Regions from separate parts of the Rhodococcus sp. IEGM 1408 genome, predicted to be linked through region 3. Evidence: riboswitches for the same ligand, from Rfam matches in the RefSeq annotation. Region 3 holds a riboswitch; each other region holds the start of a gene.

Region 1 (7,807 bases), on a different contig from region 3:
CGTCGCGTCCGGTGATCACCACGTGCTGGCGACCGGGACGTGACGCGAGCGTGGCCACCACGTCGTCGACGTCCACCCAGCCCCACTTCATGGGATAGGTGAACTCGTCGAGCAGGTAGAGGTCGTGCCGCTCGTCGGCGAGCCGACGCTTGATCTCGGCCCAGCCCTCGGCGGCGTCGGCGGCGTGGTCGTCCTCGGTGCCGTCCTTGCGCGACCACGACCAGCCCGAGCCCATCTTGTGCCATTCGACGGGACCGCCCTCGCCGGTCTCGGCGTGCAGGCGCGCGAGGCGTTCCATGACCGTCTGCTCGCCGATCCGCCACTTGGCGGACTTGACGAACTGGAACACCCCGATGTCCCAGCCCTGATTCCATGCGCGCATCGCCAGCCCGAACGCGGCCGTCGACTTCCCCTTGCCGGGGCCGGTGTGGACCATGAGCAACGGCTGGTTCCGGCGTTGCCTGGTGCTCAGCCCGTCGTCGGGCACGATCTCCGGCTGTCCCTTGGGCATCAGGCCACCTCTCCCTCGGGTCGCGTCGGTTCGTCTCGTGCGGAGTCGTCTCGTGCCGGACCGCGTGTCCCTGCGTTGGTGTAATCGGTGCGGGCGCGGACGGTGTCGGTGAGGCCCTCGGCCGTCACCTCGCCCAGGGGGATGTGTTCGGCGCCCAGGTGGGTGGCGAGCTCGGAGGCCAGGCCCATGCGGAACCGGCCGGTCTCGCAGTCCACCACCACCGACGCCACGCCCAGGGAGGCCAGCCCGGCCGCCGCGGCGCGGGACCGGGCGAGGGCGTCGCGGCCGTGGGTGGCCCGGCCGTCGGTGACGACGACGACGAGGGGTCGCCGCTGCGGATCGCGGACCCTCTCGATGCGTAGCACCTCGGCGGCGGTGAGCAGCCCCTCCGCCAGTGGGGTCCGGCCCCCGGCGGGCAGCTCTGCCAGGCGGGCGGCGGCCACGTCCACTGAGGAGGTGGGCGGCAGTGCCACCTGCGCGCCGGACCCGCGGAAGGTCACCAGGCCCACTTTGTCGCGTCGGCGGTAGGCGTCCAGCAGCAGGGAGAGGATGGCGGTCTTGACCTGCTCCATGCGGGTGCGCGCGGCCATGGATCCCGAGGCGTCCACGCAGAAGAGCACCAGGTTCGCCTCCCGGCCCTCGCGGACCGCCGAGCGCAGGTCACGGGAGTTCAGGAGCAGTCGCCCCCCGTCGCGGCCACCCTTGCGACCCCGGGCGGCCTGCCGGGGCGCGGCGGCGCGGATCGTGGCGGGCAGGTGCACGTCGGAGCCGGTGAACCCGCCTGAGCCGGTGCGCCGGCCGGTGGTCGTGATCGCGCGGGACCGGCGGCCGGAGACCCCGTTTCCCGTCCCGGTGACGGTCAGCATTCGTGTGCGGTACGGCGCAGAGGCCGCCGCCACCGTTCCCGGAGCGGTCGCGGCGCCGCCAGCCTTGCCGTCCTTCTCGACCCCGCCGTCCTGCTCGGCCCCGTCGCCGTCGGGCCGCGGGTCGTCGGCGTCGGTGTTGGTGTTGGTGCGGTCTCCCTGCTCCGGCCCGCTGCCGGAGTGGGGGTCTGACTGCTCGGGTGCCGTGGGCGCGTTGTCCCCGGGCGGGGGCTCGTGGCCCTCGGTGTCTCCGGCGTCGCCGGTGTCGGCTGACGCGCCGGAGCCGGCGTCCTGCGGGCCGGCCGAGTGGTCGCCCGTGTGGTCGTCGTCGCCCTGGTCGCCTTCTGGGCCATCCGTGCCGGGCCCGCCGTCGCGCGGATCGGGCTCGTCGTCGTCCCCCAGGAGCCGGTCGAGGAGCTCCTCGTCCAGGCCCGGGGCGTCGAACGGCGCGCGCCGCCGGCGGTGGGGGAGCGCCATCCGCGCGGCGACGCGGATGTCGGCGCGCGTGATCCGGTCCCGGCCCTCCCACGCCGCGTGGGCAGCGGCCGTTCGCGCGGTGACGATGTCGGCGCGCATGCCGTCGACGTCGAAGCCCGCGCAGACGGTAGCGATCTTGTTCAGCGCCCAGTCGGTGGGCTCGATGCCGCCCACGCGCTCCCGGGCGGCGACGATCTGCTCGCGCAGGGCCTGCTCGTCGGCCGCATAGGTGGCGCAGAAGCCCTCGGGGTCGGAATCGAAGGCGACCCGGCGGCGGATCACCTTCGCCCGCAGCGATGGATCGCGCGGGGCTGCCACCTCGACGGTGAGGCCGAAGCGGTCGAGCAGCTGGGGCCGGAGCTCGCCCTCCTCCGGGTTCATGGTGCCGATCAGGACGAAGCGCGCCGCGTGCTCCACGGACACCCCGTCGCGCTCCACGGTGACCCGGCCCATGGCGGCGGCGTCGAGGAGCTGGTCCACCACGTGGTCGTGGAGCAGGTTGACCTCGTCCACGTAGAGGATTCCGCGGTGCGCACGGGCCAGCAGGCCCGGCTCGAACGCGGTGACGCCCTCGCTCAGGGCCTTCTCCAAGTGCAGGGACCCGGCGATGCGGTCCTCGGTCGCGCCGAGCGGCAGTTCTACCAGGCGGACCGGCCGGCGCTCGGTCGGCGCGTCCAGCGGTAGGGGCCCGTCCGGGGTGTCGGTGCCGCGGTCGTCCGGCGCGCTGGAGAACCTGTCGCCGGTCACGACCTCGATCTGCGGCAGGATACCGGCGAGGGCGCGGACCATGGTGGACTTGGCGGTGCCCTTCTCGCCGCGGATCAGCACGCCGCCGACCGACGGCGAGACCGCGGTGAGGGCCAACGCCAGCGCCATGTCGCCGGAACCGACGACGGCGCTGAAGGGGTAGTGCTGTGGCATGGGGGCTCCCGCTCTCGTCTGCCAGACTAGTCAGCGCGAGGCCGGTCTCCCGGACTTCCCGGCTCATTCGGCGCTGGCGTCGAAGGCGCGGGTTACCGTAGCGGGCCCTGTGCCGGATTCTCACCGGCTTCCCAGATTCTCCCCTCCGGCCGCCGGAGCGGCCGTGGGACACCTCGTGCTGTTGGGGTGAAGTTGTGGTTCAGTTTCGAGACTACTCAGCGTCCTGGGGATCTGGGCGGCGGGGCTCGGCGGTAGGGTTCCGCGTCATGAACGCACGGGTGGTCGTGGTGGGGATCGGCGGTGACGGCTGGGCGGGGCTCGACGAGGCGCGCCGTCGCACCGTCCGCGAGGCCGACGTGCTGCTGGGCGGGGAGCGTCATCTGGCGCTGGTTCCAGGTGACGTGGCGGCCGAGCGCGTGCCCTGGCCGCGGCCGCTGCGGGCCGGGTTTCCCGAGGTTCTCGAGCGGTTCCGCGGGCGGTCGATTGTCGCCCTGGCCTCAGGTGATCCGCTGGTGGCGGGGGTGGCAACGACGCTGATCGACCTGCTCGGTGCGGAGGCGGTGGAGGTGCTGCCGGCGGTGTCTTCGGTCGCGCTGGGCCGTGCCCGGATGCGGTGGCCTGCCGCCACGGTGGCAGTGGTGCGCGACCACCGGGTCCTCGCCCGCGAGTTGGCGCCAGGGCGTCGTCTGCTCGTGCTCTCGGCCGACCGGTACACCCCTTCGGAGGTCGCCTCGATGCTGACCGGCGCGGGCTTCGGGGGGAGCGCGCTGACCGTGCTCTCCGATCTTGGGAGCCCGTCGGAGGCGCGCACGAGCTGCCGGGCGCGAGACTGGGAGCCGGGTCGCGAGGCGCCTGCCCTGCACGTTCTGGCCGTTGAGTGCGTGGCCGGCGCCTCCGCGCGCCCGCTCGGCCTGGCCCCGGGCCTGCCCGATGACGCCTTCGAGAACGATGGCCAACTGACCCGCCGGGATCTGCGGGCTTCCGCCCTGTCCCGGCTCGCGCCCTCTGCCGGTGAATTGCTGTGGGACGTGGGCGCGGGCGCCGGGTCGGTGGGCATCGAGTGGATGCGGGTGCATCCGTCTTGCCGGACGATCGCGGTCGAGGCTGATCCCGAGCGGGCGTCGCGCATCGAGCGCAACGCCCGCACGCTGGGGGTTCCCTCTCTGGAGCTCGTCCACGGCTGGGCGCCGCAGGCTCTCGACGGGCTCCCGGATCCCGATGCCGTCTTCGTCGGCGGCGGCAGCACCGCGTCGGGACTGCTGCGGCAGTGTTGGGACGCGGTGCGTCCCGGTGGCAGGCTGGTCGCCCACGCGGTGACGCTAGAGACCGAGCGAGTACTCGTGGACGCCCGCGCCGAGTTCGGCGGCGAACTGACCCGGCTGCAGGGCGAGCGGGCCGACTCGATCGGCAGGTTCACCGGCTGGGCCCCCGCGCGGGCTGTGGTGCAGTGGGCTGCAGTCAAGCCCTTTTCGGAGCCGATGGAGGAGACCTCGTGACCATTCACTTCGTCGGAGCCGGCCCCGGCGCCGCCGACCTGCTCACGCTGCGTGCGGTGGAGGCGCTTCGGACCGCGGACGTCTGCCTGTACGCGGGTACGTATCTCGACGAGGGAGTGCTCGACCACTGCCGCCCCGACGCCCGGCTGGTGGACACCCAGCACCTGGATCTCGACGGGATCATCGCCGAACTGGCTGAGGCCCACGCTGCTGGCCTCGAGGTGGTCCGGCTGTGTTCGGGCGACCCGTCGCTCTACTCTGCGCTCGCCGAACAGACCCGCCGCCTCGACGCGGCGGGTGTGCCGTGGGATGTGGTCCCGGGCGTCCCGGCGTACGCAGCCGCAGCTGCGGAGCTGGGTGTGGAGCTCACTGTTCCCGAGCTCGTGCAGTCGGTGGTGCTCACCCGAGTCCAGGCCCGCTCCACCGCGATGCCGTCGACGGAGTCGCTGGAGAACTTCGCCGCCACCGGCGCCACGCTGGTGCTACATTTGGCGATCACCCGGATCCGTGAGATCGCAGAGCGGTTGGTGCCCACGCATGACGCCGATTGCCCGGTGGCGGTGGTCTCCAACGCCAGTAGGCCCCACCGCGTGGAACTACGAGGCACCCTTGCCGACATCGCGGATGCGGTTGAGGGCGCAGGCCTGCGCCAGGCCGCGGTCATCCTGGTCGGCCGCGCGCTGGAGCGGCCGGGCACGGCGGAGTCCTGGCTCTATGCCTCAGACCCCGAGCGTGAGGCCAAGCGCCGTACGCTAGATCCAGTCGACCGGCAACGGTGAACGCCGTTCCCAGCCGACGGTCTGGAGCAGTGGCTCCTTGAGGTCCAGGGCCGGATGACCCAGGCACAGGTATGCCAGGGGACGGGCGTCCTCCGGCAGCGGAACGCTCTCGGAGAGATGGGTGGGGTCCACGAGGCTCACCCAGCCCATTCCCAGGCCCTCGGCCGTCACTGCCAGCCACAACAGGGTGATCGCGGCGATCACACTGTACTCGGTGGCCGCGGGGACGCTGGTGGTTCCCAGGACCGGCCCCCCGGGCGGGACGTGACTGATCACCAGTCCTCCGGGCGCCTGGAGGATGCCCTCGAGGCGCAGTGAGTTGTACAGTTCGCGGCGCTCGCCGTCGAACCGCTGGGACTCAGCGGCACGGACTGAGCGGAAACCCTCGTGGACGGCCTCGCGGATGTCCCGGTCCTGAACCACGGTGACGTGCCAGGGCTGGCTCAGGCCGACGCTCGGGGCCACGGCGAAGACCTCGAGCAGCCGCTCGATGGTCTCGCGCGGGACCGGTGTGGGGTGGTAGTGGCGGTGGTCGCGGCGCGTGGCGAGAATTCGCCACAGGGCGTCGCGGTCGAAATCCTCGCGGTCGAGATCCCCGCGGTCGGGAGCCTCGCTGTCGCCACGGCTACCTTCGTCGTTGCTGTCGTCCCCCAGGGAGTCGAGGGTCATGACCGCACGAACCGCGGACTCCACACCCGTCCCGAGTCGGTGACCCGGGTCCCGGAGGCGCCAACGATGAGCAGGCATTTCATGTCCACCGAGTCGCAGTCGAGCTCGGCGAGAGTCGTGATGGTCAGTGATTCCTCGGCCCGGCCCACGTCGCGGCCCACGATCACCGGCGTGGCCGGGTCCCGGTGTCGCAGGAGGACGTCGCGGGCGTCGGCGACCTGGCGCGTTCGCGAGCGCGAGGCGGGGTTGTAGACCGCCAGGACCAGGTCCGCGGCGGCGACCGCCTCCAGCCGCCGACAGATCACATCCCACGGCTTGAGCCGATCGGACAGGCTCATCACGGCGAAGTCGGCGCCGATGGGAGCCCCCGCCCGCGCGGCGACCGCCTGGACTGCGGAGACGCCGGGAACGACCCGCACGTCGATCCGGGAGTACTGCGGGTCCTCGGCGGCCTCGAACACCGCCGAGGCCATGCCGAACACTCCCGCGTCACCTCCGGAGACCACCGCGACGCGTTCGCCGGAGCAGGCGAGGTCCAGTGCGAGTCTGGCGCGGTCCACCTCGACGGTGTTGCCGGAACAGTGCCGGGTCAGGCCAGCGCGCTGGGGCACACGGTCGACGTAGGGCGCGTACCCGACCACGTGGTCGACCTCGGCCAGCACGCGCCGGGCCTCCGCGGTCAGCCAGTCGTCCGGTCCGGGCCCCAGACCGACCACGTGCAGCTCCCCGCCCGCGCCGACACCGTGGATGGCCGTGTCGCCCAGTGGCGGGGGGCGTCGCCCGAACGGGTCGTCGTGCTGGGAGTCGCCGGGCACGACGATTAGTGAGAAGTACGGCACCGACTCGGGGTCGACGTCCCGCACCGGGTGGTGCAGTTCAGCGGCGGTGGAGGCCCGCTCGACGTACACGGCACCGTCGAGCCGGCCGGCGGCGGCGAGCGCGCGGCGCACCGCCGGGAAGTTGCGTCCGAGCTTCATGATGATCGCCCCGTCGGTGTCCGCGAGGCGGCGCGCCAGCTCGGGCTCCGGCAGGGTCCCGGGCAGGACGGTGAGGACGTCGGTCTGGCGGACCAGGGGCGTGGCCGCGGCGGCGGTCGCGGCGGCGAACGCCGGTATGCCGGGCACGATCTCGGTGACGAACCGGCCCGAGAGCTTGTCGTGCATGTACATGAAGGAGCCGTAGAACAACGGGTCCCCCTCGGCGAGCAGGACCACGTCCCGTCCGGCCGCGAGGTGCTCGGCCAGGCGCTGCGCGGCGCGGTCGTAGAAGTCCGCGATCGCTCCCGCGTACCCGCCGGGGTGGTCGGTGAGGCCGGTAGTCACCGGGTACTCCAGCACCTCCTCGACCGCACCGGCGGGGATGAGGTCGGCGGCGATCCGCCTGGCGTTGGAGGCCTTGCCGCGGCCGGCGTGATAGGCCACCACGTCGGCGGCTCCGATCAGGCGGGCCGCCTTGAGGGTGATCAGCTCGGGGTCGCCGGGTCCCACGCCGATGCCGAACAGCCGGCCCAGCCTGTCGCCGACTGCTGCGCCCGCCGGACCGGTACTCACTCGGCCACCTGCGCCAGAGCGTTGACCGCCGACGCCGTCATCGCGGATCCGCCGCGTCGGCCGTGGACGGTGACAAACGGGATGTCGATACCGTGGTCGTCTGCCAGGGCGGCCAGCGCTGCCTTGGATTCCGCGGCGCCGATGAACCCGACAGGGCACCCGACGATCGCGGCGGGCCGGGGCGCGCCGTCGAGCAGCATCTCTAGCAGGTGGAACAGGGCGGTGGGGGCGTTGCCGATCGCCACCACGGCGCCGTCCAGGCGGTCACCCCACAGCGAGAGGGCGGCGGCGGAGCGGGTCGTGCCCATCCGTCGGGCCAGCTCGGGGACGGCCGGATCGCTTAGCAGACACACCACGTCGTTGTCCCGGGAGAGCCTGGCCCGGGTGATGCCGGAGGCGATCATGTGGGCGTCGCAGAGGATCGGCGACCCGGCGTCGAGCGCGGACCGAGCGGCACCGACCAGCCCAGGATGGACCTGCAGGTCGTTCACGAGGTCGGTCTGTCCGGTGCCGTGCACCATCCGGACGGCGAGCCGCTCGG
Region 2 (7,807 bases), on a different contig from region 3:
GCTCGACGCCATGGTGGGACACCGCTCAGATCGACATCAGTACTTCGGGACACCCGCAGCACGTCTCGATGACGTCATGGGGTTCATCCCGGCCCGGATCGCCGGGGCACTGGCGGTGGCGTGGGCGGGGACCGTCGCAGGAAGCCCGTCCGAGGCGGTGCGGGTGTGGCGGCGCGACGCCCGGGCGCACCCGAGTCCCAACGGTGGCGTCGTCGAGGCGGTCTGCGCGGGGGCACTGGGGATCCGGCTCGGGGGACGGACCCCCTACCCCTATGGCGTCCAGCAGCGTGCGGTGCTCGGTGACGGCCGCGAGGTTCGGGTCGGGGACATCGACCGCGCTGTGCGGTTGCATTCCCGGGTCCAGGTGGCCGCCGCCGTTCTCGCCGTCTTCGCGCTGGTGGCGGCTGAGATGGCCAGCGGGCGATCGCTCCTCGGTACTGTTGCCTCGCGTGATGGTTGAGGACCTCCGCGCTCTGCGGATTCATGGGGACGTCCAGACCCAGTCCGGTGGTGTCGACTTCGCGGTCAACGTCCACGGTGACCGCCCGCCCGGGTGGCTGACCCGCAGATTGCGCGCCCGGATCACGGATCTGGCCGCGTACCCGTCCGTCGCGGACGACCTCCGCGCCCGCCGGGCGGTCGCCGAGTGGCATGGCACCGACGAGAAGAGCGTGCTGCCGCTGGCCGGATCCGCCGAGGGCTTCCATCTCCTGGCCAACCACGCGGCGCGGCACGGGATGCGGGCGGCGGTCGTGCATCCGTCGTTCACCGAACCCGAGGTCGAACTGCGCCGCGCACGCGTCCCGGTCACCCGGGTAGTGCTGCCGGAGCCGTACGCGTTCGATACCGCGCTGGTGCCCGAGGAGGCGGACTTCGTGGTGATCGGCAACCCGACCAACCCGACCTCTGTCCTCCACCCGCGTGAGTCGATCGCGGCGCTCTGTCGGCCCGGCCGAGTCACGGTGGTCGACGAGGCGTTCTGCGATGTCCTCGACGACGAAGCCGACTACTCCCTCGCCGGGGCTCGGCTTCCTGGGCTCGTGGTGCTGCGGTCGATCACCAAGACCTGGTCGTTGGCGGGCCTGCGGGCCGGATACGCGGTGGGGGATCCGGCGGTGCTCGCGGACCTGGCCGCGCACCGGGTGCACTGGCCGGTCGGCACGTTGCAGTTGGAAGCCATCACGGCGTGCTGCTCTGCCGAGGCGGCCGGCCATCTCGAGCGGATACGGGACCGGATCCGACGCGACCGGTCGAGGATGTGTGAGCTGCTCGCCGCAGCGGGTATCGAGGTGGCGGTGCCTCCCTCTGCCCCTTTCATCCTGGCCAGGGCCCCTGCCGGCCTCGACCCGACCGGATTTCGCCACCAGCTCCTTGAGCGGGGGTTCGTCGTACGTCGCTGCGACACCTTCCCCGGGCTCGACGCCGGGCACGTCCGCCTGGCGGTGCGGGACTCCGACACGGTGCGTGGACTCATCGCAGCGTGGAAGCAGGTGGCGGCCACGGCCGGTCCAGTCCATCGCTGATCGCGACGCCGGCCGGGGAACGAGCGCGTTTAGGGGGATGTTCGTCCGAGGAGTTCGGCGTGACGGTCCTCGGGGGTGCGGCGCGGACAGCTGACGCATTTGTCCCCGGCGGTCGCCACGTAGATCAGACAGCAGGAGCCGCGGTGGACGAACCGCCGGGTGTGCTCAGGTCCTTCGATGTCGATGTAGCGCACCGGTAGTAGCGGGGGACGCGAGACGGCACGGGCCAGGTCACAGCCGCGCTCGGGGTCGCCGCCGGCACGACCCGCCTCCAGTGCGCGGTTACCGATCGAGTCGGACGCGATCGCCCACAGCGCCCGCGGTGCCGCCCCGGAGACCTCCGCCAGTGAGGCGATTACCGCCTCGTGTGCCTCGCGCAGCCCCTCCGCGAACTCGGTCACCGAGCGCAGCAGTCTGTCCGATCGCGCGGCCCGAAGATAGCCGTTGGTCTGGAGGGACACGGTGAGCCGTTCCGGACGGGGGTCGGGTGCGACCCCCCCGGACAGCAGCATCGCCAGCGGCGCGGCGGCCAGAGTGGAGCTGGCCGAGTACCACCACAGGGTGGCGTTGACGCGCGGATCGTCGTGCAACCAGCGCCGGCCGGTGTCCGCTATCCGCCGGTCGAGCCACTGAAGGTCCGTCAGCACGGTCCCGGGGAGGACCTCGGGACCGTGCTCGATGGTCCGGGCGAACTCGCCGAGCGGGGTCGTAATGTTCGCGTACGCGGCGGCGACGGGCTCAGGCATCGGCGAGTCCCCAGACGTCGAGGGTCCGGCCCCCGGCCGGCCCCGGCCGCACCTCCCCGCGGACCCCGAACACCTCGGCGAGCAGCGCGGAGTCGAGCACGTCCTCCGGCGCGCCGGTCGCCACTACCCTCCCACGCTGGAGGACTGCCATCGCGTCGCAGTACTCCGTGGCCATCCGCAGGTCGTGAAGAGTGAGCAGGACTGCGAGGCCACCGGCCGCCAGTTCCCTTAGCAGCATCAGAACGGTCAGCTGCTGATGCAGGTCGAGGTGGTTGGTGGGCTCGTCCAGAAGGAGCACCTCGGGCTGCTGGGCCAGCGCACGTGCGATGGACACCCGCTGCCGCTCGCCGCCTGACAGGGCCAGGACGTCACGGTCTGCAAGGTCCGTCATCCCCACCCGGGCGAGCACGTTCTCCACGACCGCCGTGTCGTCGGTCCCGAACGACTCGAAGAGTCCGCGCTTGACCGCCCGGCCGAGTCCCACCGACTCGCGGACCGTGATGCCGCCGAGGGAGACCGGTTCCTGAGTACTCACACCCACTGCGCGGGCCAACGTCCGGCGTCGGAGCGAGGAGATGTCGGCATTGTCGAGGGTGACCAGCCCCGCCGAGACCGGCAGTGCGCGATAACAGGTGCGCAGTAGCGTCGTCTTGCCGCTGCCGTTGGGCCCGACGAGTGCGGTGACCCGGCCGGGTGTGATGGACAGGTCCACCCCGTCGAGGATCTGCCGGCCTCCCAGCCGGGCCGAAACGTCGTGTGCGGTCAATGTGGTCATCGCGCGGCCTTCCCGTAGCGCCGCCACAGCATGAACAGGAACACCGGCCCGCCGACGACCCCGGTCACGACACCCACCGGTAGTTCCGCACCATCGCTCACCGCGCGGGCGGTGATGTCGGCCAACACGAGCGCGACAGCGCCGAGCATCGCGGCGGTGGGCAGGAGGCGCGCCGACGTGCGACCGGTGAAGTACCCCGCCAGGTGCGGGATGAGCAGGCCTATGAACCCGATGGTCCCGGACACCGCCACGGCTCCCGCGGTGAGCAGCGACACCAGCAGCAGCATGAGGATGCGAAACCGGGGAACGTTCATTCCCATCGCGGTGGCGCCGTCGTCGCCGGTGAGCAGTAGATCCAGATGCCGACTGCACAGCATCACGACTGTGCCGGCGACCGCAAGAATCGTGACCGGGGCGAGCAACATGGTCCAGCCGGCGTCACCGAACCCGCCAGCGAGCCAGCGCATGACGGTGCCGAGCTGGTGGTCGTCACCCAGCACCAGCAGGGTGAACGTGTTGAGTGAGCCGAAGACCATCGTCATGGCAGCGCCGACCAGCACGATGGCCGTGGTGTCGTGCGCGCGACGCGCCACCAGGACGACGCCGGCGAGCGGCAGCAGGGCGCCCAGGAAGGCCGCCATCGGGAGGGTGAAGACGCCCCACACTCCGGCCCCCACGCCCAGGACGGTGAGGATGACCACGCCGAAACCGGCGCCGGAGGAGACGCCGAGCAGAAAGGGGTCGGCCAGCGGGTTGCGTGTGACGGCCTGGGCGACGCCACCTGCCACCGCGAGGGACGCGCCCACCGCCGCCGCCATCAGTGCTCGGGGCAGCCGGGACTCGATCACGATCGCCTCCCGGGCGTCCGTCCACCACGGGTCGAACGAGCCCGGCACAAGACGGTGGGCGACGATCGCCCACACGTCCCCGATCGGGATCGACACCGAACCCAACGAGACGCCAGCGGCGATCGACACTGCGAGCAGCCCCAACAGCGGGGTAAGGATCAGCCAGAGCGGCCGACGCCCCGCTGGCGGGGGCGCGGGGGCGTCACCGCGTACTCGCTCCCCGGCCTCGTCGATGACGGTCGTCACGTCACTCCCCGAACGCCTGTGGGTGCAGTTCACGCGCGATGGTGTCGATGGAGATCGTCATGCGCGAGCTCTCGAAGAAGTCCGAGAGCGGTACCACCACGATGCGGTTCTCCCGGATAGCCGGCGTGGTGGACATGATGGGTTGATTGCGCAGGTAGGCGACCTTATCCTCGGCGCCGGTATTGCCGTAGTCCAGCACCACGATGGCCTCCGGGGCCCGCTCACCGAGGATCTCCCACGTGGTCGTGGGGTAGGGCTTGTCGCCCTCGGAGAAGATGTTGTCCGCGCCCGCGTACTCGCTGATCAGCTGGCCCACGCCGACGCCGCCGATCGTCGTGGGCTCCGCCTCGCCGCTGTCGTAGAAGAAGGTGGGGATCCCGGTGACGCCCGCTGCGTCCAGCTTCGCGCGCACCGCATCGGCCTCACCGGTGATCCGGTCGGTGAGATCCTCCGCGCCGTGTTCGACGGCGAGGATACTGCCGAGTTGCGAGAAGTCGGTCTCGAGCATCGACATGTCGGGGAATCCCTCGCCGCAGTACTCGGAGAACAGGAAGGTGTCGATGCCGGCGGCCTCCAGGGCGTCGCGGCTGCGGCCCTCCTTCTCGTCGAACGCGCTGCGCATGCCGGCCACCACCAGGTCCGGCTCCAGATCGACGATCTGTTCCCAGGTGGGGTATTCCTCGGCGAGAGAGGGGATGGTAGCGAACTGCTCGGCGACCTCCGGCAAGGTGTCGTTCTGTTCGCCGTAGCCCATCCCGACGATGCGATCGCCTGCGCCCATTTGGATGAGGGTTTCGGTGACATGGTCGTTCATCGAGATGATGCGCTGTGGCGGTGCCTCGTAGGTGGACTCGCGCTCGCAGTTGGTGATGGTCACCGGCTCGGGGAACGCCTCCCCGGCGGCGGGACCTTCCTGCGTCTCATCGCGGGAGCAGCCCGCGACGGTGACCCCCGTGATCAGAAGCGCGGCGAGTGCAGTGGTGGACTTTGACTGGCGTCGGAACATGATCAGACCTCAGATCGTGTCGTGTATCCACGAACACATAAGACCCGCAGGTGAGCTAGGCCTCGACGACGCCACGCCACCGTGCAAGACTCCGGATCGCAGACCGCGGCGATGGACGGAAGTCGCAAACCCCTTGGCAGGTAGCCGGGCTCATCGTCACCGAGGTGACGACACACCGTTGCGGGTCAGCGCCGGGATCTCACCGGTCTTCCCCTGCGCTCTTCGGAGATCAGCGATTCGCGTTGCCAGTATGCACCCCAGCGGCGGCCAAGTTGCCGGTATCTCCCGAAGCTGCACCCCACGCCACCCCTGTCAACCGCCACCTCGCCCAACCTCGCGCAGGATCACCGAAATCGGCCAGGGCAGTCGAGTCGAACGCGAGTGCCTGCGGCGGCGCGGCTAGGATCGATCCTCATGGCCGCATCCCTTCTCGTCGCCGGCACCACGTCGGACACAGGCAAAACCGTCGTGGTCACCGCCCTGTGCCGCGCGTTCGCCCGCCGCGGGCTGCGGGTTGCGCCGTTCAAGGCGCAGAACATGTCCAACAACTCGATGGTGGTCGACGGTCCCGCCGGCACCGGGGAGATCGGCCGCGCGCAGTGGATCCAGGCGCTCGCGGCCCGGGCCGCGCCCGAGGTGGCGATGAACCCGGTGCTGCTCAAACCCGGTGGCGACCGGCGTAGCCACGTCGTGGTGATGGGCCGGCCCGCCGGAACGGTGTCCTCGCGCGACTTCATCGACGGCCGCGCGCACCTAGCCGCCGCGGCGCACGCCGCGTACGACGACCTCGCCGCTCGGTACGACCTCGTGATCTGCGAGGGTGCGGGCAGCCCCACCGAGATCAACCTCCGCGCCGGGGACTACGTCAACATGGGACTGGCTCGGCACGCGGAGATGCCGGTCGTGGTGGTGGGGGATATCGACCGCGGAGGAGTCTTTGCCGCGCTCTACGGCACTGTGGCACTGCTGGAGTCCGCCGACCAGCGGCTGGTGGCCGGTTTCGTCGTCAACAAGTTCCGCGGTGACCCGTCGCTTCTCGGGCCAGGCCTGGACCACCTCGAGCAGCTCACCGGCCGGCGGGTCCACGGCGTGCTCCCCTGGAGCCCCGACGTATGGCTGGACTCGGAGGACGCGTTGGACATCGGCGGCCGCCGCACCGCTGCCGACCGGGCGATCCGGGTCGCCGTGATCCGGTTGCCGCGCATCAGCAACTTCACCGACGTCGACGCCCTGGGCCTGGAACCAGACGTCGACGTGGAGTTCGTCACCGATCCCCGATCCGTCCGGGGCGCGGACCTGGTGGTTCTTCCCGGGACGCGGGCGATGATCGACGACCTGGCCTGGCTGCGCGCCCGCGGCCTCGACCGCGCGGTGACCGACCACGCCCGCGCGGGGGGCTCGGTGTTCGGGATCTGCGGCGGGTTCCAGATGCTCGGGCGTGCCGTGCGCGATCCGCACGGGGTGGAGGGGCCCGAGGGTGCTGAGGTCGAGGGACTGGGTCTGCTGGACGTGGAGACGGAGTTCGGACCGGAGAAGGTGCTCCGGCTCCCCACCGGCGCGGCGCTCGGTCAACCGGCCGCCGGGTACGAGATCCACCACGGCCGCGTGACCGTCGGCGCGGACGAGGAGTTCCTCGGGGGCGCGCGGCGCGAGGGCGTGGCGGGCACCATGTGGCACGGCAGCCTCGAGTCGGACGCCTTCCGGGGCGCATTCCTCGCCGAGGTCACCGCCCGGGTGGGCCGCACCCGCGAGCCCTCGGGGGTCGACTTCGCGGCCGCGCGTGAGCGGCGGCTGGACCTGCTGGGGGACCTGGCAGAAGAGCACCTCGACCTGGACGCGCTGCTGGGCCTGGCCCGGGAGGGCGCGCCGGACATGCCGTCCCTGCAGCCGGGCGCCAGGCGATGATCCTCGTGCTGGGCGGGACCGCCGAGGCCCGGGAGCTGGCCGTCCTGCTGCGGGACGCCGGACACGGCTTCGCCTCGTCCCTGGCGGGGCGGGTGGCGAGACCGCGGCTGCCCGTCGGGGAGGTGCGAATCGGGGGTTTCGGGGGCGCCACCGGTCTGCGCGCGTACCTAGGCGACCACGCAGTGCGTGCGGTCGTCGACGCCACCCATCCCTTCGCGGCCGGAATCTCGGCGAACGCCGCGGCCGCCTGCTCCGGGGCCGGGGTTCCGCTGCTACGCCTCGAACGGCCGGGCTGGGCCGTCGCGCCCGGGGCCGACCGCTGGCATTGGGTCGATGACCATGACCAGGCCGCGGCCACCGCCGCCCGGCTGGGCCAGCGCCCGTTCCTCACCGTCGGTCGGCAGTCGCTGGGCCGCTTCGCCGGGCCGCTCGCCGGGCACGACGCGCTGGTCAGGGTGGTCGACCCGCCGGGGCTGGAACTCCCCGCGTGCTGGCGGCTCCTCCTCAGCCGGGGACCCTACTCGGCCGAGGGCGAGCGTGAGCTGTTCACCGGGCACGGGGTCGACCTGTTGGTCACCAAGGACTCGGGCGGCGATCGCACGTGGTCCAAGATGGCCGTGGCCGGTGAGCTCGGGGTACCGGTGGTCGTGGTCCGGCGCCCGGGGGTCGCGCCCGGCGTGGAAGTCGTCGACGATGCGGCCTCCGCTGCCGAGTGGGTCGACGCGCCGGTACGAGACTGACGATCGCCCGAGCGGGTC
Region 3 (7,807 bases):
GGTGGCGGGGATCCCGGCGAGGGCCGGTACCGAGAACGCCGAGGTGACGCCCGGGATCACGGTGACGGGCACCCCGGCGGCCGTGCACGCGAGGTACTCCTCGCCGCCACGGCCGAACAGGAAGCTGTCCCCGCCCTTGAGCCGGACGACCGTGCGGCCGCGCCGTGCGTGGTCCACGAGGATCCCGTTGATCTCCTCCTGCGGGGTGGCGGGCCCGAAGGGCACCTTGCCCACGTCGATCACCTCGATGCCGGGGTCGAGGTCGCCGAGGATCGACACCGGTCCCAGGCGGTCGGTCACCACCACGTCGGCGGCGCGGACGGCGTCGAGGCCGGCCACGGTCATCAGTCCCGGGTCGCCGGGGCCGCCGCCGACCAGCACCACCCGTCCGGTGCACTCCTCCGCGGCCGTCATCCGGGCGCCCGCCGGTTCCGCCGGCATCGGTCTCTCGTCCGCCGCCATCAGGCCACCTCCCCATCTCCACGTCGCAACAGGTACACGTCCATCACCCAGCCGTGCTCGGCCCGCAACCGCTCCCGGTGCGCCCGCAGCTCCGGCAGGACGTCGCCGACCCGTCCCGCGACGAGGGTCTCGCCAGCGTCGCCGAGGTTGCCGCCCCACCAGATCCGCCAGTCGGCCAGGTCGTCCAGCGGCAGGTCGGCGTTGAGCATCACCACCACGTTGTCGGCGCCGGCGGCCACGACCTCCCGCAGCCGCCGGCCGGTGGTCACGGTGACCGTGCCGCCGATCTCGTGCAGGACCAGCCGGTGGCGCGCGGCCAGGACCTGCAGCGCCGAGATGCCCGGGACCACCTCCACATCGAGGTCCAGACGGCCGCGCTCGGCGATCCGGTCCACGATCCGCAGCGTCGAGTCGTAGAACGCCGGGTCGCCCCACACGGGGATCGCCACGTCACCGGGCCGCGCCGCCAGGGCGCGTTCCCAGGCCAGGGAGCGGGCCTCGTGCCAGTCCGTCACCACGCCGCGGTACCCGGCGCCCGAGGAGGTCGACGACGACGAGCGGTCCCGCTGCGGATCGACCACGCCCACCAACTCCACCCGCGGAGCATGCCGGGCGAGCAGTCGCCGGCGGAGGTCGACCAAGGGGTCATCCGGCCCCTTGACCGCCGCGAGCGCGTACTCGGACGCGCGGAGCGCGGCGATCCCCTCGACGGTGATCTGGTCGAGGCCGCCCGAGCCGATGCCCACGACCCGCACCCGGCGGCGGCGCGACCGCCGGTCCGGACGCACCCCGTGATCCTGGCCCCCTTGCAGACGCGCGCAAGTACTGCATGCGCACGCGATATCTCGTGTGCGGATGCAGTGATCGCGCGCGTCTGGGCTGCGTGATTCGCGAGGGGGGGGCTCAGTCATCGTGGGACTCCTCGAGGTCGCCCTCTACGTCCAGGTAGACCTGCCGCATCCGGTCCATGATCTCCGCCTCGGGCTCGGCCCACATCCCGCGGTCGACGGCCTCGGACAGCCGCTCGATCATCCCGCGCAGCGCCCACGGGTTGGAGCGGCGCAGGAACTCCTGGTTTGTCTGGTCCAGGACGTATTCCCTGGCCAGGGTGTCGTACATCCAGTCGTGGACCACGCCGGCGGTGGCGTCGAACCCGAAGAGGTAGTCGACCGTCGCGGCCAGCTCGAAGGCACCCTTGTAGCCGTGGCGCTGCATGGCGGCGATCCACCGCGGGTTCACCACGCGCGAGCGGAACACGCGGGTGATCTCCTCCGCCAGCGACCGGGTGCGGATGGCATCGGGCGTGGTGGAGTCGCCCACATAGGCGCGCGGTTCGGCGCCGGTGAGCGCACGCACGGTCGCGATCATCCCGCCGTGATACTGGAAATAGTCGTCCGAGTCGGCGATGTCGTGCTCGCGGGTGTCGATGTTCTTGGCCGCCACCGCGATGCGCCGGTAGTTGGTGCGCATGTCGTCGGCGGCGGGGACGCCGTCGAGGCCGCGGCCGTAGGCGTACCCGCCCCAGCGGGTGTAGACCTCGGCCAGGTCGCTGCTGTCCCGCCAGTTGCCCGCCTCGATGGTCTGCAGGATGCCCGCCCCGTACGAGCCGGGCGCGGAACCGAAGATCCGGGTGGTGGCGCGGCGGTGATCCGAGTGCTCGGCGAGGTCGGCCCGGGTGTGGGCGGCCACGTAGTTCTGCTCGTCCGGTTCGTCCAGTTCCGCGACCATCCGCACGGCGTCGTCGAGCATCCCGATCACGTGCGGGAACGCGTCGCGGAAGAAGCCCGAGATGCGGACGGTCACGTCGATGCGCGGGCGCCCGAGCTCGGCGGTCGGCACCACCTCGAGTCCGTTGACCCGGCGGGAGGCCTCGTCCCATCGGGGCCGGACACCGAGCAGGGCCAGGACCTCGGCGATGTCGTCGCCCGAGGTGCGCATGGCCGAGGTCCCCCAGATCGACAGCCCCACCGAGCTCGGGTACTCCCCGGTCTCGGCGACGTGCCGCTCCAGCAGCGAGTCCGCCATGGCCTGCCCGGTCTCCCACGCCAGCCGCGACGGGACGGCGCGCGGGTCCACCGTGTAGAAGTTCCGGCCCGTGGGCAGCACGTTGACCAGGCCCCGCAGCGGGGATCCCGAGGGCCCGGCCGAGATGAAGCCGCCGTCCAGCGCGTGCATCACGGCGTCCAGCTCGTCGACCGTGGCGGCCAGGCGCGGCACCACCTCGCGGGCGGCGAACTGCAGCACCTGCGCGACCTCGTCGTCGTCGTCGTGCTCGTCGTGGTCGAGTCCGTCACCCGCGCCTCCGGCACCGACCCCGCCCGCGGTGAGGCCCGCGGCGGGTCTCACCTCGTTCATCACTTCGGACACGGCAGCGAGGTCCCAGTCGCGCGCGTCCATCGCCTCGACCAGCGCCGTGGCCAGCGCCTCGACGCGGTCGACCTCTTCGGTCGGCGCGCCCTCGGCCAGCCCCAGCGCCCGGCGCAGGCCCGGCACCGCCCCGGACTCCCCGCCCCAGACCTGCGAGGCCCGCAGGATCGCCAGCACCAGGTTGATTCGCGCCTGCCCTTCCGGCGCCTGGCCCAGCACGTGCAGGCCGTCGCGGATCTGGACGTCCTTGATCTCGCAGAGCCAGCCGTCGACGTGGAGCAGGAAGTCGTCGAACTCCTCGTCCCCGGGCCGTTGCTCGAGGCCCAGGTCCTCGTGCATGTGCGCGGCCTGCATGAGGGTCCAGATCTGCGCGCGGATGGCCGGGAGCTTGGCCGGGTCCATCGAGGCGATGTTCCCGTACTCGTCCAGCAGCTGCTCCAGGCGGGCGATGTCGCCGTAGGACTCCGCGCGGGCCATCGGCGGGACCAGGTGGTCGACGATCGTCGCGTGCGCGCGGCGCTTGGCCTGGGCGCCCTCGCCGGGGTCGTTGACGAGGAACGGGTAGATCAGGGGCATGTCGGCGATCGCGGCGTCCGTGGCGCACCCGGCCGAGAGCGCGGCGTTCTTGCCCGGCAGCCACTCCAGCGAGCCGTGCTTGCCCAGGTGGACCAGCGCGTGCGCCCCGAAGCCGCGCGCCAGCCAGCGGTAGGCGGCCAGGTAGTGGTGGGACGGCGCGAGCTCGGGGTCGTGGTAGATCGCGACCGGGTTCTCGCCGAAGCCGCGGGGTGGCTGGATCAACAGGACGACATTGCCGGCCTGGAGGGTGGCCAGGACCATCTCGCCGGCGTCGTTGACGAACAGCTCGCCCGGCGCCGGCCCCCACGCCTCGACCATCTCCGCGCGCAGCGTCTCGGGCAGGTCCGCGGTCCAACGCAGGTAGTCCTCGGTGGAGATCCGCACGTGACTGTCGGTGAGCTGGGCGCCCGTGAGCCACTCCTGATCCTGACCGCCCGCGGCGATGAGCGCGTGGATGAGGGCGTCGCCGGCGGCGGTGTCGTCGGCGAACCCGGTGTCGTCGGCGTAGTCCCCGGCGGTGTCCAGACTCGATCGATCAAGATACTGCGCGATGGGGCCATCGTCCGGGCCGAGGTCGTAGCCCTCGTCGCGCATCCGGCGCAGCAGGCGGATGGTCGAGACCGGGGTGTCCAGCCCGACGGCGTTGCCGATGCGGGAGTGCTTGGTCGGATAAGCCGAAAGCACCAGGGCGACCCGTCGGTCGGCGGGCGCCACGTGGCGAAGCCGCGCGTGGGCGACGGCGATCCCTGCGACGCGCGCGCACCGCTCGGGGTCGGCCACGTAGCGGGGCAGGCCGTCGGCGTCGATCTCCTTGAACGAGAACGGTGCGGTGATGATCCGGCCGTCGAACTCCGGGATGGCGATCTGGTTGGCCGAGTCCAGGGGGTTGACGCCGTCGTCGGAGGCCGCCCAGTCCTCGCGGCTCCACGTCAGGCACAGGCCCTGGAGGACGGGGATGTCCAGCGCGGCGATGCGTTCGACGTCCCAGGTCTCGTCCTCGCCGCCCGCGCTCACCGCTCCGGGCGTGGTGCCGCCGGCTGCCAGGACGGTCACGACCAGCGCATCGAGCGTGCCGAGCGCGTCGAACAGCTCGTCGGGAGCCGAGCGCAAGGACCCGGCGAAGACCGGTACGCCCACGGCCTCGCCGGTGGCGTCGATCGCGTCGGCCAGCGCGTGCGCGAACCCGGAGTTCCCGCTCACCTCGTGGGCGCGGTAGTAGAGCACGCCGACGCGGGGCAGGTCGGTGGCGAGGTCGCCGACGTTGTCGTCGTCGTTGTCGTTGTCGTCGTCCCGGTCGTTCCCCGCTCCGTTCCCCGTGCCGTGGCCTGCGGCGCCCGGGCGCGGCGGCATCCCCCACACCGGCACGCTCTCCGGCGGCTCGAAGCCGGCGCCGGTGAGCAGCACGGTGTCGGACAGGAAGGCGTGCAGCTGGGCGAGGTTCCGCTCCCCGCCCTCGGCGAGGTAGCGGTGGGCCTCGGCCGCGATGCCGATCGGGACCGTCGACAGCTCCATCAGGTCGGCGTCGGGGCTCTGCTCCCCGCCCAGCACGACCACCGGCAGGCCCGAGGCCGAGACCGCGGCGAACCCGGCCTCCCAGGATCGCCGGGAGCCCAGGATCCGGACCACCACCAGGTCGGCGCCGTCGAGCAGCCCGGGCAGGTCCGCCTCCACGTCGAGCCGGGACGGGTTGCCGAGCGCCCACCCGGCGCCGGAGGCCCGGGCGGAGAGCAGATCCGTGTCGGAGGTGGATAACAGTGTGATCAGTGGTGCCGAGACGTCATCAGGGGACGCCAAACGCCGGTTGGGGCGCATGTTCTTCTCCAAACCCTCGTGGAACATGTCGCCGTGGCCGGTCTCCTGGCTTCCGCATCAACGCCGTGCGACCGACCTTCCCGGATCCTGGAGGATCCAGTGGCCTCCGCCCCGTGCGGGACGGACGAGGGTCGCATGACTCCGCGACTACAGTGGCGAGGGCCGCGCCGGCTTTTCCTCCGGCTTCCCGAACACCACGGCAGCGCCGAGCCTATCCGCCCCCACCCGGTTGAGCGGTGCCCGCCCTCCCGCGGCCCGGGTGGAACACTGACCCCCGTGAGCATCACCGAACCCACCCGCCGCACCCGTGGCGACCTGTGCCCGGGGGTGTTGCGCCCGTGGCCGGCCGCCGACGGCGCCCTGGTCCGGCTGCGCGTCCCGGGTGGCCGCGTGTCGCCCGCGGCCCTGGCCGCGCTGCACGGGGTCGCCGTGCGATTCGGCGACGACGACAACGTGCACGTCACGACACGCGCGAACCTGCAGCTGCGGGCCCTGCCGATCGGCCCGGACGGACAGCTGCCCGGCGAGGTGGTGGCGGCGATCGCGGAGACGGGCCTGCTCCCCGAGCCCGGTCACGAGCTGGTGCGCAACATCCTCGTCTCGCCGCTCACGGGCCTGGTCGGCGGCCGGGCCGACCTGCGCCCGGTGACCGACCGGCTCGACGCCGGGCTGCTGGCCGATCCCGCGCTCGGCGGGTTGCCGGGCCGGTTCCTGTTCGTCCTGGACGACGGCCGCGGCGACCTTCTCGAGCGGTCCTGCGACCTCGGTCTGGTCGCCCTGGACGCCGGCACCGCACAGCTGCGGGTGGGCGCGCAGTGGTCGGACGTCGTGCCGCTGGCCGAGGCCGCCGACCGGCTGGTCGAGCTGGCCCGCGAGTTCGTCCGGGCCCGCGGCACCGGCCCGGACGCGCCGTGGCACGTGCGGGAACTGCCAGTCCCCCTCATCGCGGCCCGCCCGGCGGACCACCGGCTCGCGAGCCCGGCCCCGGTGCTGCCGTACGGTCCGGTCGCGAGCTCGGCGGGGCTGATCGACCACGTCGAGGCCCATAGCGGCGTAGTGGACCGCGCCCTAATCGACCGGCTCACCGGCGGCGACGTGGCCGAGTTGATCGTGACCCCGTGGCGCGGGGTGCTGGCCGTCCACGCGTAGGCTGCGGGCTGTCCCACGGCGAGGAACCCGGTGAAAATCCGGGGCGGTTCCGCCACTGTGAGGCCCGTCGATCCGACGTGCCGAGCCAGATACTCACCGGGGATCAGCGCGCTCTAACCGCGTCGCTGCGACTTCTCACACCGGGGCGAGAACCCCGAGGAGGACCCCATGAGTGCTGCCCTCAGGCCGCCGCGTCGCTACGACTACGTCGACGACGGGCCCGCCATCTACGTCGACTCCTTCGCCACCATCCGCCGCGAGACCGACCTGTCCCGCGTGCCGGCCGACGCCGAGAGGCTCTCCGTCCGGATGGTCCACGGCACCGGCCAGACCGACCTGACCCGCGACCTACAGGTCCACCCCCGGCTCGTGTCCGCCGCGCGCTCGGCGCTCGACGCCGGCGTGCCGATCCTGTGCGACGCCCACATGGTCGCTTCCGGGATCACCCGCGCCCGGCTCCCGCGCAGCAACGACGTGGTGTGCACGCTCTCGGAACCCGACGTCCGCGAGCTGGCCGCGCGGATGTGCACCACCCGCTCCGCCGCCGCGCTGACGCTGTGGGGAGACCGCCTGGACGGCGCTGTGGTGGCGATCGGCAACGCCCCCACCGCCCTGTTCCACCTGCTGGAGATGCTGCTCGACGGCGCTCCCCGGCCCGCCGCGATCGTCGGCTGCCCGGTGGGGTTCATCGGAGCCGCCGAGTCCAAGGCCGCGCTCGCGGCGTTTGCCGACGATCACGGCATCGACATCCCCTTCGTCACGGTCCACGGCCGGCGCGGCGGGTCCGCGATGACCGCCTCGGCCGTCAACGCCCTGGCGCAGGAGGCGGAGTGAGCGCCGGATCGCCCGCGGCCGGTGTTGCTCCCGGCCGGCTCTACGGCGTCGGCGTGGGCCCCGGCGACCCCGAGCTCCTCACCCTCAAGGCCGCCCGGTTGATCGGCGCCGCCGACGTCGTTGCCTTCCACGCCGGCCGCGGCAAAGAGTCCAACGCGCGCCGCATCGCCGCCGACCTCATCCCTGTCGGCGCGATCGAGGAGCGACTGGAATACCCCGTGACCACGGGCGTCACCGACCACCCGGGCGGGTACGCGGGCGCGATCGCGGACTTCTACGAGCGCAGCGCGCAGCGGCTGGCCGAGCACCTGGCCGCAGGCCGGGACGTGGTCCTGCTCTCGGAGGGAGACCCGCTGTTCTACGGCTCCTTCATGTACATGCACGACAAGCTCGCCCCTCGGTTCGACACCGAGATCGTGCCGGGCATCCCCGCTTTCGCCGCTGCCACCGCCGCGGCCGCCACTCCCCTGGTCAGGCAGACCGACGTCCTCACCGTCCTGCCGGGCACGCTGCCCGAGCCCGAGCTCGCGCGGCGACTTGCAGACACCGACGGCGCGATCATCATGAAGCTCGGACGGAACTTTCCCGCCGTCCGGCGCGCGCTCGA

Evidence for each region. Region 3 has a riboswitch for cobalamin ahead of R4P08_RS11905 (precorrin-8X methylmutase). Riboswitches for the same ligand answer to the same signal wherever they lie in the genome.
Region 1: another riboswitch for cobalamin. It lies ahead of R4P08_RS17215 (VWA domain-containing protein); the one in region 3 lies ahead of R4P08_RS11905 (precorrin-8X methylmutase).
Region 2: another riboswitch for cobalamin. It lies ahead of R4P08_RS17185 (ABC transporter substrate-binding protein); the one in region 3 lies ahead of R4P08_RS11905 (precorrin-8X methylmutase).

What each region holds. Positions count from the first base shown of each region.
Region 1 covers NZ_JAWLRW010000015.1:36,127-43,933, forward strand. The annotation lists gene cobO (cob(I)yrinic acid a,c-diamide adenosyltransferase) at 1-511, opposite strand, end outside; gene R4P08_RS17215 (VWA domain-containing protein) at 511-2,772, opposite strand; cobalamin riboswitch at 2,794-2,963, opposite strand; gene cbiT (precorrin-6Y C5,15-methyltransferase (decarboxylating) subunit CbiT) at 3,039-4,268, shown strand; gene R4P08_RS17225 (cobalt-precorrin-4/precorrin-4 C(11)-methyltransferase) at 4,265-5,047, shown strand; gene bluB (5,6-dimethylbenzimidazole synthase) at 5,021-5,716, opposite strand; gene R4P08_RS17235 (precorrin-2 C(20)-methyltransferase) at 5,713-7,266, opposite strand; gene R4P08_RS17240 (precorrin-8X methylmutase) at 7,263-7,807, opposite strand, start outside.
Region 2 covers NZ_JAWLRW010000015.1:26,282-34,088, forward strand. The annotation lists gene cbiB (adenosylcobinamide-phosphate synthase CbiB) at 1-460, shown strand, start outside; gene cobC (Rv2231c family pyridoxal phosphate-dependent protein CobC) at 453-1,523, shown strand; gene R4P08_RS17170 ((2Fe-2S)-binding protein) at 1,553-2,269, opposite strand; gene R4P08_RS17175 (ABC transporter ATP-binding protein) at 2,262-3,044, opposite strand; gene R4P08_RS17180 (FecCD family ABC transporter permease) at 3,041-4,138, opposite strand; gene R4P08_RS17185 (ABC transporter substrate-binding protein) at 4,140-5,144, opposite strand; cobalamin riboswitch at 5,262-5,409, opposite strand; gene R4P08_RS17190 (cobyric acid synthase) at 5,559-7,049, shown strand; gene R4P08_RS17195 (cobalt-precorrin-6A reductase) at 7,046-7,789, shown strand.
Region 3 covers NZ_JAWLRW010000006.1:267,921-275,727, forward strand. The annotation lists gene cobA (uroporphyrinogen-III C-methyltransferase) at 1-462, opposite strand, end outside; gene cobF (precorrin-6A synthase (deacetylating)) at 462-1,250, opposite strand; gene cobN (cobaltochelatase subunit CobN) at 1,366-5,217, opposite strand; cobalamin riboswitch at 5,235-5,431, opposite strand; gene R4P08_RS11900 (nitrite reductase) at 5,494-6,366, shown strand; cobalamin riboswitch at 6,355-6,482, shown strand; gene R4P08_RS11905 (precorrin-8X methylmutase) at 6,535-7,200, shown strand; gene R4P08_RS11910 (precorrin-2 C(20)-methyltransferase) at 7,197-7,807, shown strand, end outside.